Regions from separate parts of the Streptomyces sp. NPDC001002 genome, predicted to be linked through region 2. Evidence: riboswitches for the same ligand, from Rfam matches in the RefSeq annotation. Region 2 holds a riboswitch; the other holds the start of a gene.
What was found. Region 2 has a riboswitch for cyclic di-AMP ahead of ACWDR3_RS20120 (transglycosylase SLT domain-containing protein). Riboswitches for the same ligand answer to the same signal wherever they lie in the genome.
Positions count from the first base shown of each region.

Region 1: linked by a shared signal. The riboswitch ahead of ACWDR3_RS23560 (M23 family metallopeptidase) and the one ahead of ACWDR3_RS20120 (transglycosylase SLT domain-containing protein) in region 2 are both predicted to bind cyclic di-AMP.

Region 1 is NZ_JBSFLV010000051.1:35,876-43,365, reverse strand. It holds gene ACWDR3_RS23570 (PrsW family intramembrane metalloprotease) at 1-604, shown strand, start outside; gene ACWDR3_RS23565 (aldo/keto reductase) at 630-1,586, opposite strand; gene ACWDR3_RS23560 (M23 family metallopeptidase) at 1,714-2,757, opposite strand; cyclic di-AMP (ydaO/yuaA leader) riboswitch at 2,769-2,926, opposite strand; tRNA gene ACWDR3_RS23555 (tRNA-Met) at 3,241-3,314, opposite strand; gene ACWDR3_RS23550 (alginate lyase family protein) at 3,404-4,630, opposite strand; gene ACWDR3_RS23545 (dihydrofolate reductase family protein) at 4,736-5,866, opposite strand; gene ACWDR3_RS23540 (MarR family winged helix-turn-helix transcriptional regulator) at 5,935-6,465, shown strand; gene ACWDR3_RS23535 (GTP cyclohydrolase II) at 6,607-7,248, shown strand; gene ACWDR3_RS23530 (histidine kinase) at 7,344-7,490, opposite strand, start outside.
Region 2 is NZ_JBSFLV010000041.1:11,183-18,672, reverse strand. It holds gene ACWDR3_RS20135 (polyprenyl synthetase family protein) at 1-471, opposite strand, end outside; gene ACWDR3_RS20130 (peptide MFS transporter) at 713-2,215, shown strand; gene ACWDR3_RS20125 (CocE/NonD family hydrolase) at 2,274-4,268, shown strand; cyclic di-AMP (ydaO/yuaA leader) riboswitch at 4,540-4,703, shown strand; gene ACWDR3_RS20120 (transglycosylase SLT domain-containing protein) at 4,707-5,189, shown strand; gene ACWDR3_RS20115 (HAD family hydrolase) at 5,301-6,116, opposite strand; gene ACWDR3_RS20110 (LacI family DNA-binding transcriptional regulator) at 6,205-7,233, opposite strand; gene ACWDR3_RS20105 (carbohydrate ABC transporter permease) at 7,288-7,490, opposite strand, start outside.

The DNA.
Region 1 (7,490 bases), on a different contig from region 2:
GCGCCGCGTCCTCGTCCCGCTGTCCGGGCTGCTGCTCGCGATGGGCATGCACGCGTTCTGGAACAGCTCGTCGACGTTCGGCGAGTACGGGTTCTTCGGGGTGTACGCCGTGTTCATGGTGCCCTCGTTCGGGCTGCTGACCTGGCTGGTCATCTGGACCCGGCAGCGCGAACTGCGGACCGTGCGCGAGGAACTCCCCGCCTACACCATGGCCGGCTGGCTCACCCCCGCCGAGCCGTTCGCCCTCGGCTCCATGCGCGCCCGCCGCCTGGCCCGCGACTACGCCGCCCGCCACTACGGCAAGCCCGCGGCACGGGCGGTCGCCCAGTACGAGGCGTACGCGACCTCCCTGGCCTTCCTACGGCACCGGGGGCGCCGCGGCCGAGCCGGCGCCGACTTCGTCGTACGGGAGAGGGAACTGCTCGCCGAGTTGTGGGCCCGCAAGGACGTGGCCCGTCCGGCGCTGGACTACGCGGCCAGGACGACGGCCCCGCCGGTCGCGGTGACCGCCCCGCCCTGGCCGGTGCACGGGGTGTACGGGTATCCGGCGCAGCCCGCCTATCCGGCGTCGCCGTACCCCGCGTACAACCCGTACCAGCCGTAGATCAACCGCGTACGCCGGAGATCGGTCAGGCCGACGCCTGCGTCAAGCGGTCGATCTCCGTCTCCGTCAGGGTCAGGTCCGCCACCGCCAGCAGGGCGGGCAGCTGCTCAAGCGTGCGGGCGGACGCGATCGGGGCGGCCACCGTCGGCTGGGCGGCGAGCCAGGCCAGGGCCACGGTCGCGACCTGCGCGTCATGGGCGGCGGCGATCTCGTCGAGGGCGGTCAGCACCCGCTGCCCCCGCTCCGACTCCAGGTAGGCGCCGGCGCGGCCCGCTCGCGCGCTCTCCACCGTCGTACCGGGCCGGTACTTCCCGGTGAGGAAGCCGGCGGCCAGGGCGAAGTAGGGGACGGCGGCGAGGCCCGCGGTGGCGGCGATGTCCCGCAGCTCGCCCTCGTAGGTGTCGCGGGAGACCAGGTTGTAGTGGGGCTGGATGGCCACGTACCGGGCCAGGTCCTCGCGGTCGGAGAACTCCAGGGACTCCCGCAGCCGCTCCGGCGTGATGTTGGAGACGGCGATGTTGCGTACCTTGCCCGACCGCACCAGCTCGTCGAGCGCGCCGATGATCTCCTCGACCGGGACCTCGGGCTGGTCGAAGTGGGTGTAGTAGAGGTCGATGTAGTCGGTTTCCAGGCGGCGCAGCGAGGCGTCGGCGGCGGCCTTGATATTCGCGCCGGACAGGCCCTTGTAGTCGGGGTGCTGGCTGACCTTGGTCGCGATGACGATGTCGGAGCGGTTGCCGCGGGCCTTGACCCACTTGCCGATGATCGTCTCGGACTCGCCGCCGGAGTTGCCCTCGATCCAGGCCGTGTAGGAGTCGGCGGTGTCGACGAAGTTGCCGCCGGCCGCCGCGTAGGCGTCCAGGACGGCGAAGGAGGTCGCCTCGTCGGCCGTCCAGCCGAAGACGTTGCCGCCGAGGGAAAGGGGGAAGACCTCCAGGTCGGAGGAGCCGAGCTTGCGCAGAGAAGCAGAGGAGGACGTCATGCTTCACATCAACGCCGGCAGCGGAGACCGGTCTTCCGCGGGAGCCGCAAAGTTCCCGTAAACAAGCGGAGTCCGCTGTTCCGGGAACTTGGCGATGCCTATCGGTGCTTTTCGACAGCGGCCTGTGTCAGGGGGTGAGGCCCTTGCTGCGCAGCCACGCCATCGGGTCGATCCCGTCGGCCTGGCCGTTCGGGTGGACCTCCAGGTGCAGGTGCGCCCCGGTCACGTTGCCGGTGGCGCCCACGCGGCCGATGACATCGCCGGTGGCGACCTTCTGGCCCACGCTCACGCCGATCGACGACTGGTGGCAGAACCACAGCTCCGTACCGTCGTCGAGGGTGAGGATCGTGCGGTAGCCGTACGAGCCAGCCCAGCCGGCCTCCGTGACGGTGCCGCTGTGGATGGCCTTGATGAGCGTGCCCGTGGGGGCGGCGAAGTCGAGGCCCGTGTGGTAGCCGGAGGACCACAGGGAACCGGCCTGCCCGAAGGTGCCGGTGATCGTGTAGGAGGCGACCGGCAGGCGGTACTGCGTGGCCAGTTCCGCCAGCTTCGCGGCCTCGGCCTTCTTCTTGGCCTCCGCCTCCGCCTTCTTCTTCGCGGCGGCGGCCTTCTCGGCGGCCGCCTTCTCCGCCTTCGCGGCGGCCTCGTCGACCTGCTTGGAGAGGGAGGCCTCGGTGGCGTACTGGACCTTGCTGTCGACCTGGACGCGCTGGGACTCGGCCTGCGCCATGATGCGGTCGCGCAGCACCTCGCCGGCGTCCTTGGTGCCCTGCTCGGTCTCGGTGGAGGTCACACCGACGCTGCTGAGGGCGGTCGCGGAGCCCTTGGCGGCGGGGGTGGAGGTCTCGCCGAAGACCGAGCCGACGTTCGGCAGGTCGGGCACGGAGATGGAGACCGGCGGCTTGCCGGTGTTGGCGCTGGCCATGCCGCCCGCGCTCACCGCGGCTATGACACCGACGCCCAGGACGGTGGAGCTGCGGGCGAATCCCCCGCCGCCGCCGCGCTGCTTGGAGACGCGGTGGCGACCGCGGTTGGGGCGGACGGAATCCTCGGTGGGGTTCCATTCCTCCCAAGGGCCCTCGTCGGTGCGGTATCCGCCGTAGCCGAACGTCTCGTTGTCACGCTGGCTCGGCACGGACGGGGCCGCCGGGGCAGGGGGGTTGGACGCCACCTGGGCGTACTCCTTTCCTTCCTTCTCGCCTACCGGGTTAGCTGACGGGTTCGGAGCAGGAAGGTCTCCTACGCGCGTAAACCGGTCGTGCGTACACGACGGACTACTCGCGATTCACCCCAAGTTGGTGGTTCCCCGGTTCCCTTGCGGGATTCGGCGCGTGCGCACGGAGCCGACTCTTGTGACGGCTGGGACGACCGCGCTGCGTTATCGAACGTTAATAGACACGGGGTGGGGATTCCAAGCTGTTCGGCTTGATCATTAACGTTTTCACGCAGGACGTTCGGGCCATGACCGGTGAAAATCGGGCGAGTTGACCAAGCCCGGGAATGAACAGAGCTGTTGACGGGATGTCAGTTGTTGGGCGGAGGGCATTCGCCTGCTCACCGGGCGTGACAACGGCCGAAGAGAGCCCGAAGACAGGGGCGGGAAATGACTCAGGGCCGGAATCCGATGATCTGGACTCCGGCCCTGTGCCGTCAGTAGCGGGGACAGGATTTGAACCTGCGACCTCTGGGTTATGAGCCCAGCGAGCTACCGAGCTGCTCCACCCCGCGCCGTTGTGTTCTCCACTGTACGCCATCCGCGGGACGGGAGTGACCAAGGAGAGATCGGGACGGGAGCGGCCGGGGAGCGACCGGGCCGGTCAGGTCGCCGGGTTTCCGGCGTGGGTCAGGGTCTCCCAGGAGACGAAGAGATCGTCGGTACCGGCCGGGCGGGTCTCCTCGGCCAGCTTGTGGGCGGCCGGGACGGAGCCGCCGAGTCGGCCCTCCAGGTGGTTGAGGGCGACCTCCAGGTCGGGGCCCATGTTCCGGTCGACCTTGCCGCCGCACAGCCACGCGGGCGGGTTCTCGCCCAGCTGGTAGCGGGCGTGGAAGGCGAGCGCCGCGGTCAGCCGGTCCTTGACCTCGCCGTACAGGTCGACGCCCTGGTGCCAGGCGGTCTCGGCGATGTGCGCGGTGGCGGCGAGCGAGTAGCCGACGTGCTTGAAGTTGCGGCAGGTCTCCTGCGCGACGCCGTCTTTGTACGTCCCCTGCTTGAACCAGTACGTCGTCAGCTTCTGCGGCGTGTTCATGGTCGAGCCGGCCACGGTGAGCGGGACCTTGCCGTCCTTCTCCAGGTAGAAGTAGGCGGGCACGCGGTCGCGGAACCGGGCGAGGGCGGCGTCGAAGGCCTTGTGGTCGTTGGTGAAGACGGCGATGCCGATCGCCGCGTCGGTCATCGCGAGGTCCCAGTTGCCGTTGTAGTCGGGCAGCTTCTCGGTGACGTACGGCTGATACGCCGTACGCAGCATCTTCTCGAACCGTGCGACCCGGTCGGCCGGCCACCCGGCACCCGGCGCGTACCGCACGATCTCCGCCGCCCGCGCCCATGTCGACCCGGCCCACGCGGTCTGCAGTCCGGCGTCCTCCTCGGAGTGCCGCTTGATCTTCGCCGACCAGGCGTCCATGATCTCCCGCGCCTTCAGCGCGTGCTCCTGCTTGCCGGTGACGCTGAAGAGCAGTGCCTGTGTGTACGCGGCGATCGCGTCCTCCCGCTCCTCCACACACCCCTGCGCGACCTTGCCGCCCCAGGGACAGTCGACGTTCTCGTACGGCTCGGGCCGGTACTTGTACGACCCGTACTTGCTGTCCCGCATGTCCAGGAACGCCTTCAGCCACGGCTGCTTCCCGGCGGTGACGTTCTTTCGTACGGTGTCCAGCTGCGCCTTGCTGACGAGCACGCCGGGGTGGGTGAACGTGGCGTCCGGGGGGAGGGCGCGGGCCATGGTCCGGGTACCGGGGTCCGCGCTGCCGCACGAGGCGACGGTCACGGTGAGAAGGGGCGCGATCAGGAGCGCGGCGGCTCGTCTTGTGAGTGACCTCACGGCCATCTTTTCCTCCGCTTATGTCCATTCGGGTCTCTCGCAGAGTGACCGTTCGGGGAGTGGGGCGCAGGATCTGTTGGGCCGATTGGACCGACAGGGCAGGGGTGGACGTCAGGCCAGGAGGTGGGAGTTGGGCGCCTTCGCTCGCTCCTCGTACTCCGGGATCACCACCACCTCGACCCCCCGCCCCGCCAACAACCCGTTCCCGTCCGCCGCCGTCACGAACGTGTCCGGCTCGCGCCAGGCCGTCACCACTCGGCGTACCCCCGCGTCGAGGATGAGCTGGGCGCAGGGCTTGGGGCGGGAGGCTCGGTGGGCGCAGGGTTCGAGGCTGCTGTAGATCGTGGCGGACGGAAGGCGGGGGTCCGTCGGGGCGAGCTTGGCCAGGGCCGCCTCCTCGGCGTGGACCACCGGGTCGCCGGCCTCTCGGGAGTGGCCGCGGGCCAGCTCCGTGCCGTCGGCGGCGACCACCACCGCGCCGACGCTGAAGGCGGTGGTGGAGGGCGGGCAGTGGGTGGCCAGTTCGCAGGCGAGGCGGAGCCAGTGGTGGTCGGCGGCGGTGGGGAGGGAGCCGGTGCCGGGGGCGGTGGGCTCGTAGCGCATGAGGACGACGTCCTCGATCTGCCGGGTTTCGAGGAGGCGGAGGCGGCCGGGCTGGTACGGACCCGGGCCGAAGAGGCGGGGCGCGGTCGGCGTGCCCACGAAGAGCGGGGACAGGACCAGGTGGAGTTCGTCCGCGAGGCCCTGCTGGAGGAGCTGGGTGTGGATCGTGCCGCCGCCCTCGACCATGAGGCGGTCGATGCCGCGCACCTCGTGGAGATGGGTCAGGAGTGCGCGCCAGTCCAGGTCGGCGCCGAGCGGGACGACGTCGGCCGCGATGCCCAGGTCGCGCGCCCGTTCCGCGCCCTTGTCCGTCGTGTACAGGACCTTCTCGCCGCCCGTGTGCCAGAAGTTGGCGGCCGGGTCGAGGTCGCCGGTGGCGCTGACCGTGACCTTGAGGGGGTACTCCGGCCGGCCCGACGCCACGCGGGCGGCCCGGCGCTCGGGCGAGTTCACCAGCAGGCGGGGGTTGTCGGCGCGGATCGTGCCGGCGCCGACCAGGATCGCGTCGACGGACGCCCGTACCTCGTCGACGCGGTCGAAGTCGGCCGGGGAGGAGAGCAGGAGGCGCTCGGGGCCGGTGTCGTCGAGGTAGCCGTCGAGGGAGACGGCGGCGGACAGCAGGACGTACGGGTGGGGCATCGACGCGCTCCCGGCTCGATCGAAGGGCGGGGCTTGGTTCAAGTTTGAAACAAACCTACACTGGTCCCATGACGACTCGCTGGCTCACTCCTGAGGAGCAGCGCGCATGGCGCGCGTACATCGCCGCGACGCACCTCCTGGAGGACGCGATCGACCGGCAGCTCCAGCAGGACGCCGGCATGCCCCACCTGTACTACTCCATCCTGGCGAACCTCTCCGACGTACCGGACCACCGGCTGCGGATGACCGACCTCGCCGAGAAGTCGAAGATCACCCGGAGCCGGCTGACGTACGCGGTGACCCGGCTGGAGAAGGACGGTCTGGTACGGCGCGAGGGGTGCCCGTCGGACAAGCGGGGCAGCACCGCGGTGCTCACCGACGCCGGCATGGAGACCCTGGTGCGGACTGCTCCGGGGCATGTCGAGACGGTCCGCGCGGCCATCTTCGACCATCTCACCCCGGAGCAGGTGGGTCAGTTGGAGGAGATCAGCGCCGGGATCGTGCGGGCGCTGGAGGGCGACGGGACCGAGGCCAAGCGGGAGGACGTCCCGTGGCGCCGCCGGTCGTCCTCGTCCTGCGGGGGGACGCCCTCGCCCTGAGAGTGACCCCTCGTACGTGACCCGTCCCACAAATCTGTTGCTTCAAATTTCAAGCATGAGGTAGGGTCCGTGATCGTGGATGTGCTTCAGTTTTGAAGCAGATCCAGCTCGAAAACCGCCCACCGGACCGGGAGAACCCGCATGCCCGACTTCCCTGCCGCAACGCCGCGCTCCCGCGTCCGGGTCCCGCTGCGCTTCCACGACGGCTACAGCGTCGACACCGAGATGGTCACCTTCCACGGCCTGACCGACGGCCAGGAACACGTGGCGGTCGTCCTGGGCCAACCGGCCCCCGGCACCACCCCGCTGGTCCGCCTGCACTCCGAGTGCCTGACCGGTGACGTCTTCGGGTCGGCCCGCTGCGACTGCGGCCCGCAGCTGCGCGAGGCGGTGGAGCGCATAGCCGAGCGCGGTGGCGTCCTGCTCTACCTGCGCCAGGAGGGCCGGGGCATCGGCCTCTACAACAAGCTCGACGCGTACGCCCTTCAGGACCAGGGCCTGGACACGTACGAGGCGAACGCGGCCCTGGGTCTGCCCGAGGACGCCCGCGACTACACGGCGGCGGCCCAGATGCTCCGGTCCCTGGGGATCGACGAGCTGGACCTGCTGTCCAACAACCCCGACAAGGCCGACCAGTTGCGCTCCCTCGGCATCTCCGTCCGCGACCGCGTCCCCACCGGCGTCTTCAAGACCGCGCACAACGTCCGCTACCTGCGCGCGAAGGTCCTCCAGACCCACCACACGCTGCCGCTGGGCCAGTTGACGGAGCTGAACGCGGGCTGACGGCGCCGGGTGAGGAGGGTCGACGGGGCCGGAGTCGGGGTGGCGGGGTTCAACGGGGGCTGATCGGTGACCGGTTGGCGACCGGTTGAGGTCCGTCACCACACGCAGGGCAGCCGTACCTCGATCACCGTAGGTCCGCCGACCGGGCTGGACAGCTCCACCGTCCCGTCGAGCGCGGCGACCCGCCGCCGCATCCCGAGCAGCCCCGAGCCGCCCTTCTCGTCGGCGCCACCGCTCCCCTC
Region 2 (7,490 bases):
CAGGATCTGGCCGGTCACCAGGCGTTCGAACGCCTCGGCCTGCACCCGGACCGCCTCGGGGCCGAGGTCGGCCAGTATGTGCGAGGCGCGGGCGAACAGGAAGTCGCCCGTGAGGACGGCCACCGAGTTGCCCCAGCGGGTGTTGGCGCTGTCGACCCCGCGACGCACGGTCGCCTCGTCCATGACGTCGTCGTGGTACAGCGTCGCGAGGTGGGTCAGCTCCACCACCACGGCGGACGGCACGATCCCCGGCGCGTAACGGTCCCCGAACTGCGCGGCGAGCATGACCAGCAGTGGCCGGAACCGCTTGCCGCCGGCCCGCACGAGGTGCTGCGCGGCCTCCGTGATGAAGGGGACCTCACTCTTGGTGGCTTCGAGCAGTCCCTCCTCGACAGCGGCCATCCCCGCCTGGACATCGGCTTCCAGAGCCTGGTCCCGCACGCTCAGCCCGAACGGCCCGACGACGGTCACGAGGGATCTCCTGTCTGCTGGTGTCCACGGGTGGTTACACGGTTTGTCGATAGGTCGCTGCCATCACTCAAGTCAGCGTATCCGGTCAAGTTTCGATCACCGATGCCGCCCACGCGTGCTGCCCTGGCGGGCACCTATGCCACCCACCTGTGCAGCCCGGGCGATATCCGATCACGACGGGTATGTTTTTGATCACTTGATAAGGATGGACATGTAGCGACTTACCAGGAAGCAGTGGAGCGTGTCCCGAACCGAGGCAGACGTCGAACCCGAGGACCGGCCGCCGCCCGAGGACGACCACGCCTTCTTCGGCCAGCCCAAAGGCCTGCTCACCCTCTCCGGTCTGGAGGTCTGGGAACGCTTCTCGTTCCTCGGCATGCAGGCCATCCTCGTCCTCTACTTCGCGGACTCCGTCGCCCACGGCGGCATGGGCATGTCGGACGGCACCGCCGCCTCCGTCTCCGCCGCCTACGGCACCCTCGTCTACCTGGTCTCGGTCGCCGGCGGCTGGCTCGCCGACCGCATCCTCGGCTCGTACCGCTCGGTCCTGTGGGGCGGCATCCTGATCGCCTGCGGCCACTACGCGATGGCCGTGCCGACGCCGACCATGACCTGGGTGGGCCTCGGGCTGATCAGCGGAGGCACCGGGCTGCTCAAGCCGAACGTGGCCACCATGGTCGGCAAGCTGTACCGCACCGACGACGAGCGCCGGGACGCAGGTTTCGCGCTCTACTACATGGCGATCAACGTGGGCGCCTTCGCGGGCCCGCTGATCACCGGCTGGCTCGGCGACCACAAAGGCTGGCACTGGGGCTTCTCGGCGGCGGCCGTCGGCATGACCTTCGGACTGATCCAGTACGTCGCCGGGCGCCGTCACCTGGCCGGGCGCAGCAACACGGCGGAGTTCGCGCTCGCGCCGGAGGGGATGCGCCGGGCGGTCCGGCTGATCGTCGCCGGGATCCTGGTCGCCGCCGCCCTCGCGGTACTGCTCGCCGGCATCGGCTGGCTGACCATGGACCGCTTCGTCGACCTGCTCACGGTGGTCTCCGTGATCGCCCCGGTCGTCTACTTCGCGGTGATGTTCATGAGCCCGCGCGTGACTGCGGACGAACGCGGCCGGCTGCGCCCGTACATCGTGCTGTTCCTCGCCTCCACGGTCTTCAACTTCATCCTCTTCCAGGCGTACTCGACGATGATGCTGCTGGCCTCGACCAACGCCGAGACGTCCATCCTTGGCTTCGACTTCCCGGCCAGCTGGTACGCCTCCGCGCTCGGCGCCTTCGAGGTCGGGCTCGCGCCCGTGGTCGCCGCGCTGTGGGTGCGGATGGGTCCGCGCCAGCCGCACGCCTCCAACAAGATCGCGATCGGGGTCGTGCTGGGCGGCCTGTCCTTCCTGCTGATGGTCCTGCCGACCAGCGGACACAGCGGCGACGACTACCTGATGTCGGTCTGGTGGATCGTCGGCTCCTACCTGCTGCTCGGCCTCGGCGACATCCTCCTGGAGACCTCCGGCATGTCCGCGACCACCAAGCTCGCCCCGGCCGCCTTCTCCAGCCAGACCATGTCCCTCTGGTTCCTGTCCCTCGCGCTCGCCAACGGCATCCAGGCCCAGACGGTGAAGCTCTACGACGACGTCTCCAAGCCGGCCTACTTCGGCGTCAACGGCGCGATCGCGGTGGCCGCGGGCCTCGCGGTGATCGCCGCGGCGCCCTGGCTGCGCCGCACGATGCACCCGGTCCACTGAAGCCGAGTCCATTACAGCCGAGTCCACTGAAGCCCACGCAGCCACTGGGGTCACGCTCATGCACATCAGAACGTCCTTCCCGTACGAGACGACTCACGAGGACCTCCGTGTCCGGCTGCCCGACGGAACGCGGTTGTACGCCCGCGTATGGCGCCCGCTCACCGAGGAGCCCGTACCGGCGCTCCTCGAATACCTGCCGTACCGCCTGACCGACTGGACCGCGCCCCGCGACGCCCAGCGCCACCCCTGGTACGCCGGGCACGGCTACGCCTCCGTCCGGGTCGACGTGCGCGGGCACGGCAACAGCGAGGGCATGCCGGGTGACGAGTACTCGGCGACCGAGCTGGCCGACGGGGTGGAAGTGGTCAACTGGCTTGCCGCGCAGCCCTGGTGCGACGGCAAGGTGGGCATGTTCGGCATCTCCTGGGGCGGCTTCAACTCCCTCCAGCTGGCGGCCCTCGCACCCGAGCCGCTCAAGGCGGTCGTCACCGTCTGCTCCACGGACGACCGTTATGACAACGACGTGCACTACATGGGTGGTTCCGCCCTCGCCGTCGACATGCACGCGTGGGCGGCGACCATGCTCGCCTTCGTCTCCCGCCCGCCGGACCCGCTCCATGTGGGCGAGGAATGGCGGGACATGTGGCTCAAACGCCTGGAGGCCGTCGACCCCTTCATCCACACCTGGCTCGCCCACCAGACCCGGGACGACTACTGGCGGCACGGCAGCGTCTGCGAGGACTACGGCGCGATCGACGCGGCCGTCCTGGCGGTGGGCGGCTGGCACGACCCGTACCGCGACACCGTGCTGCGGCTCGTCGAGCACCTTCCGGCGGACCGGGTACGGGGGCTGATCGGCCCCTGGTCCCACCAGTACCCGGACCGCGGCCTGCCGCCGGGCCCGGCGATCGGCTTCCTCCAGGAGACCCTGCGCTGGTGGGACCACTGGCTGAAGGGCAAGGACACCGGCGTCATGGCCGACCCCCTGCTGCGCTCCTACGTCAGCGACGCGCACCCGCCGGCCACGGTCTACGAGACCCTGCCCGGCCGCTGGGTCGGCGAGCCGGCCTGGCCCTCGCCGCACGTCAAGACGACGACGTACGGGCTGCGTGGCGCACCCGCGATCGTGCGGTCGCCCATGCACACGGGGGTGGACGCGGGCCGGTTCTTCCCCTTCGGGAACGACGCCGATCTGCCGCCGGACCAGCGGGACGAGGACGCGCGCTCGGCGTGCTTCGAGTTCGAGGTGCCGGCGGAGACCTGGGTGCTGGGGCGGCCGAGGGTGCGGTTGCGGCTGACCTCGGAGGTGGCGCGGGGGCAGGTGATCGCCCGGCTGTGCGATGTGGCGCCGGACGGAGCGTCGACGCTGATCACGCGCGGGGTGCTGAATCTGTCGGCGCGGTTCGGCCGGGAGCGGGCGGTGCCCTGGACGCCGGGCGCGGTGGAGGACGTGACCTTCGAGCTGAACGGCATCGGGTACGCCGTCCCGGCCGGGCATCGCATCCGGCTCGCGGTGTCCTCGGCGTACTGGCCGTGGATCTGGCCCCAGCCGGAGTCGGCGGCCGGCTTCACGATGGACCCGGAGGGCAGCGCGCTCGAACTCCCGGTGCGGGAACGGGAATCGACGGACGGCATTCGCTTCGAGGGGCCCGAGGAGGCCGAGCCGCTCGGGGTCAACTACCCGGCCACGTTGGACGAGCCGCGGCCCGAGCGGGTGGTCGTGCGGGATGTCGCGAAGGGTGAGTGGCGGCTGGAGGTGGACCCGCGGTACGGCGGGACCCGGGTGTATCCGGACGGGTTGGAGTTCACCGAGGACGCGCTGGAGACGTACACGATCGACGAGTCGGATCCGTTGTCGGCGCGTACGCGGTCCGACTGGTCGATCCGGCTGCATCGGCCGGAGCAGGCCTGGGACACCACCGTGCGCACCCGGTCGGAGATTACGTGCGACGAAACGGAATTTATTACCTCGAATGAGGTGATCTGCACCGAAGGCGGTGAGGTGATCTTTCATCGGACCTGGGAGAAGAGGATTCCGAGAACTGCCAGTTGAGGATGAATGCCCGTTTTGCCGTTCTTAATCCTGCCGTGACTTGGGTCACGCGTTTCTGTGTATGCCCTGTGCCCCGACATGTCGGCGTTTCTCCTTCCGCCGCTTGCCAGTTGACTCTTGGCAGGCGCAAAGGATCAAGCGCCCCATAGGCCTCAGACCAAGGTCAATAGGGTCGATGTGTGAATCCGGTACTTGTTCCGGACATGTGCTCTCGCATACGTTCCCGCCCTGTCGGGTGGAACGCCGAATCCTGCCGCCGCCCGGCATCCCAGTCACGAACTCACCGCACGGCAGGAGCGGGGGACCCAGGTAAGTCGCCGGACCGGTCAGCGCGACCGGGACGGCTTGGGGTTAAGTCGCGTCCGCAAGGGCGTGGCCGGGCACCTCCCAGCCCGAACCCGACAGCTCACCTCGCAGGCGACGGAGAGGAACCTCGTCATGCCTGCATCCGCTCAGCACCGTCGCAGCCGCAACTCCCGCCTCGCCCGCAAGCTCGCCGTGCTCGGCACGGGGGCCGCGGTGCTCGCCCTCCCCGTCATCGGCGCGACCACCGCGTCCGCGGCTCCCTCGTCGACGGTGACCGCCGCGTCGCTGGGGTACTCCAACACCCTCGACGGCTGGATCCGCGCCTCGCTCCAGGTCATGGCGCAGAACGGGATCCCGGGCACGTACGACGGCATCTACCGCAACGTGATCCGTGAGTCGTCCGGCAATCAGTACGCCATCAACAACTGGGACTCCAACGCGGTGGCCGGCACCCCGTCCAAGGGCCTGCTCCAGGTGATCGACCCGACCTTCGCCGCGTACCACGTGGCCGGCACGTCCTTCGACCCGTACGACCCGGTCGCGAACATCACGGCGGCCTGCAACTACGCGGCGGCGGTTTACGGCTCGATCGACAACGTCTACGGGGCGTACTGACTCCGTCGGATCGGCCGCGATGGGAAGTGCCGCGATGTGTTCGTTTGCGGCTGCGGCGCCGTCGTGGCTGGTCGCGCAGTTCCCCGCGCCCCTGAAGGCCCTTCGGGCCTATCAGGGGCGCTGTGGGAATAGTCGTTCCAGGACTACGGCGATGCCGTCGTCCTCGTTCGACGTCGTCACCTCGTCTGCCACCGCCTTGAGTTCGGGGTGGGCGTTGGCCATGGCCACTCCGTGGGCGGCCCAGTCGAACATGGGGATGTCGTTGGGCATGTCGCCGAAGGCGATCGTCTCGTGCGGGCCCAGGCCCAGGTGGCGGGCGGCCAGGGCGAGGCCGGTCGCCTTGGTGACGCCGCATGGCTGGAGTTCGACGGTGCCGGGTCCCGACATGGTGACGGTGGCCAGTGAACCCACCACTGTGCGGGCCGTCGTGGCCAACTCGTCGTCGGACAGGTCGGGATGGCGCAGCAGCACCTTGCTGATCGGTTCGTGCCACAGGTCGTCGCGGCGGCCGACCTGGACGGCGGGCAGGGTGGGGTGCGGCATGAGGTAGCCGGGTTCGATGAGCGTGAGTCCGTCGACGCCGTCCTGGTCCACGGCCGCGTACACCTGCCCGACCTCCGCCTCGATCTTGCCGAGCGCGGTCTCGGCCAACTCCCGGTCCAGGGTGACCGACCAGAGCAGCCGGTCCGCGCCGGCGTCGTACACCTGCGCGCCCTGCCCGCACACCGCGAGCCCCCTGCTCCCCAGGTCGTCGAGGAGCGGTCGCACTCTCGGGGCCGGCCGTCCGGTCACGACGAGATGGCGGGCCCCGGCGCCGACCGCCCGCGCGAGCGCGGCGAGAGACCGGTCGGAGAGGGTGTCGTCGCCCCGGAGCAGGGTGCCGTCCAGATCCGTGGCGATGAGTGAATATGCGAGGGGTGCGGCCATGATCAGAGAATACGGATGGAAAGCCCGGCTAACTCGACGCGAACCGGACGGTTGCTGACTACATGTGCGTGGACAACCGGAGTTCGGGTCACGCCGACTCCCTGATCACCAACTCCGTCGGCAGCAGCACCCCCGCCGTGTCCTCGCCGGCGATCTGCGCGAGCAGCATGCGGACCATCTCGGCGCTGATGCGGTCGTAGGGCTGGCGCATGGTGGTGAGCGCCGGGGTGCCCGCGGTGGCCGCGGCCGAGTCGTCGAAGCCGCCGACAGCGATGTCATCGGGGACCGAACGGCCGGACTGCTGAAGGGTGTTGACGACGCCGAGGGCCATGAGGTCGGAGGCCACGAACACCGCGTCGATGTCCGGGGTCCGGTCCAGGAGTGCGCGGGCGGCCCGCTCGCCGCCGGTGCGGCGGTAGTCGCCCTCGACGACGAGTGCCGGGTCGTAGGGCAGGCCTGCCTCGGTGAGGACGTCGCGGTAGCCGGCCAACCGGTCGGGACCGCCAGCGGTGTCGAGCGGTCCGGTGACCATGCCGATACGGCGTCGGCCGCGGGAGATGAGATGGCGCACCATCTCCTGGGCGCCCTCGCGGTCGGCCGCCGCCACGTAGCTGACCTTGGAGCCGAGGCCGACCGGTTTGCCGCAGGCCACCAACGGGATGCCGGCGTCGCGGAGTTCGGCCGCGACCGGGTCGCCGCTGTGGTTGGAGACGAGCAGGACGCCGTCGACGTGACCCGAAGTGATGTACCGGGTGAGACGGCGCCGGTCGTCCTCGGACGAGGCCAGCATCAGCAGCAGCGGGATGTCGTGCCGGGCCAGGTGCTCGGTGCAACCCCGCAGCAGCACATTGAAGTTGGGGTCCTCGAAGAACTTCTCCTGCGGCTCGGTGAGGAGGAACGCCACCGAGTCCGACCGTCCCGTACTCAGGCTGCGGGCATGCCGGTTGACGACGTACCCCGTCTTCCTGATCGCCGACTCCACGGCGGTGCGGGCGGCCGGTGAGACGTAGTGGCCCCCGTTCAGGAACCGGGAGACGGTCCCCCGGGAGACCCCTGCCTCCCGGGCCACGTCGTGGATGGTGGGCGGTTTACGGCGTCCGTTCGGACTGGTGGCCATGTTCCTCGTTCTGCCGGTTCAGTGCGGTGGGGGGAGGTACTCGCTACATACTTCTCACGCCTTGACCGAGCCGCTGAGCAGATCCAGGGACCAGAAACGCTGGATCACCAGGAAGAGTCCGATCAGCGGCAGGATCGCGAGGAAGCAGCCCATGATGACCAGGGTGTAGAGGGCGGGTTGGGAGGCGCCCTGGTTGAGCAGGGTGTAAAGGCCCAGCGTGATCGGGAACTTGGTGTCGTCCGCGAGCATCACGTACG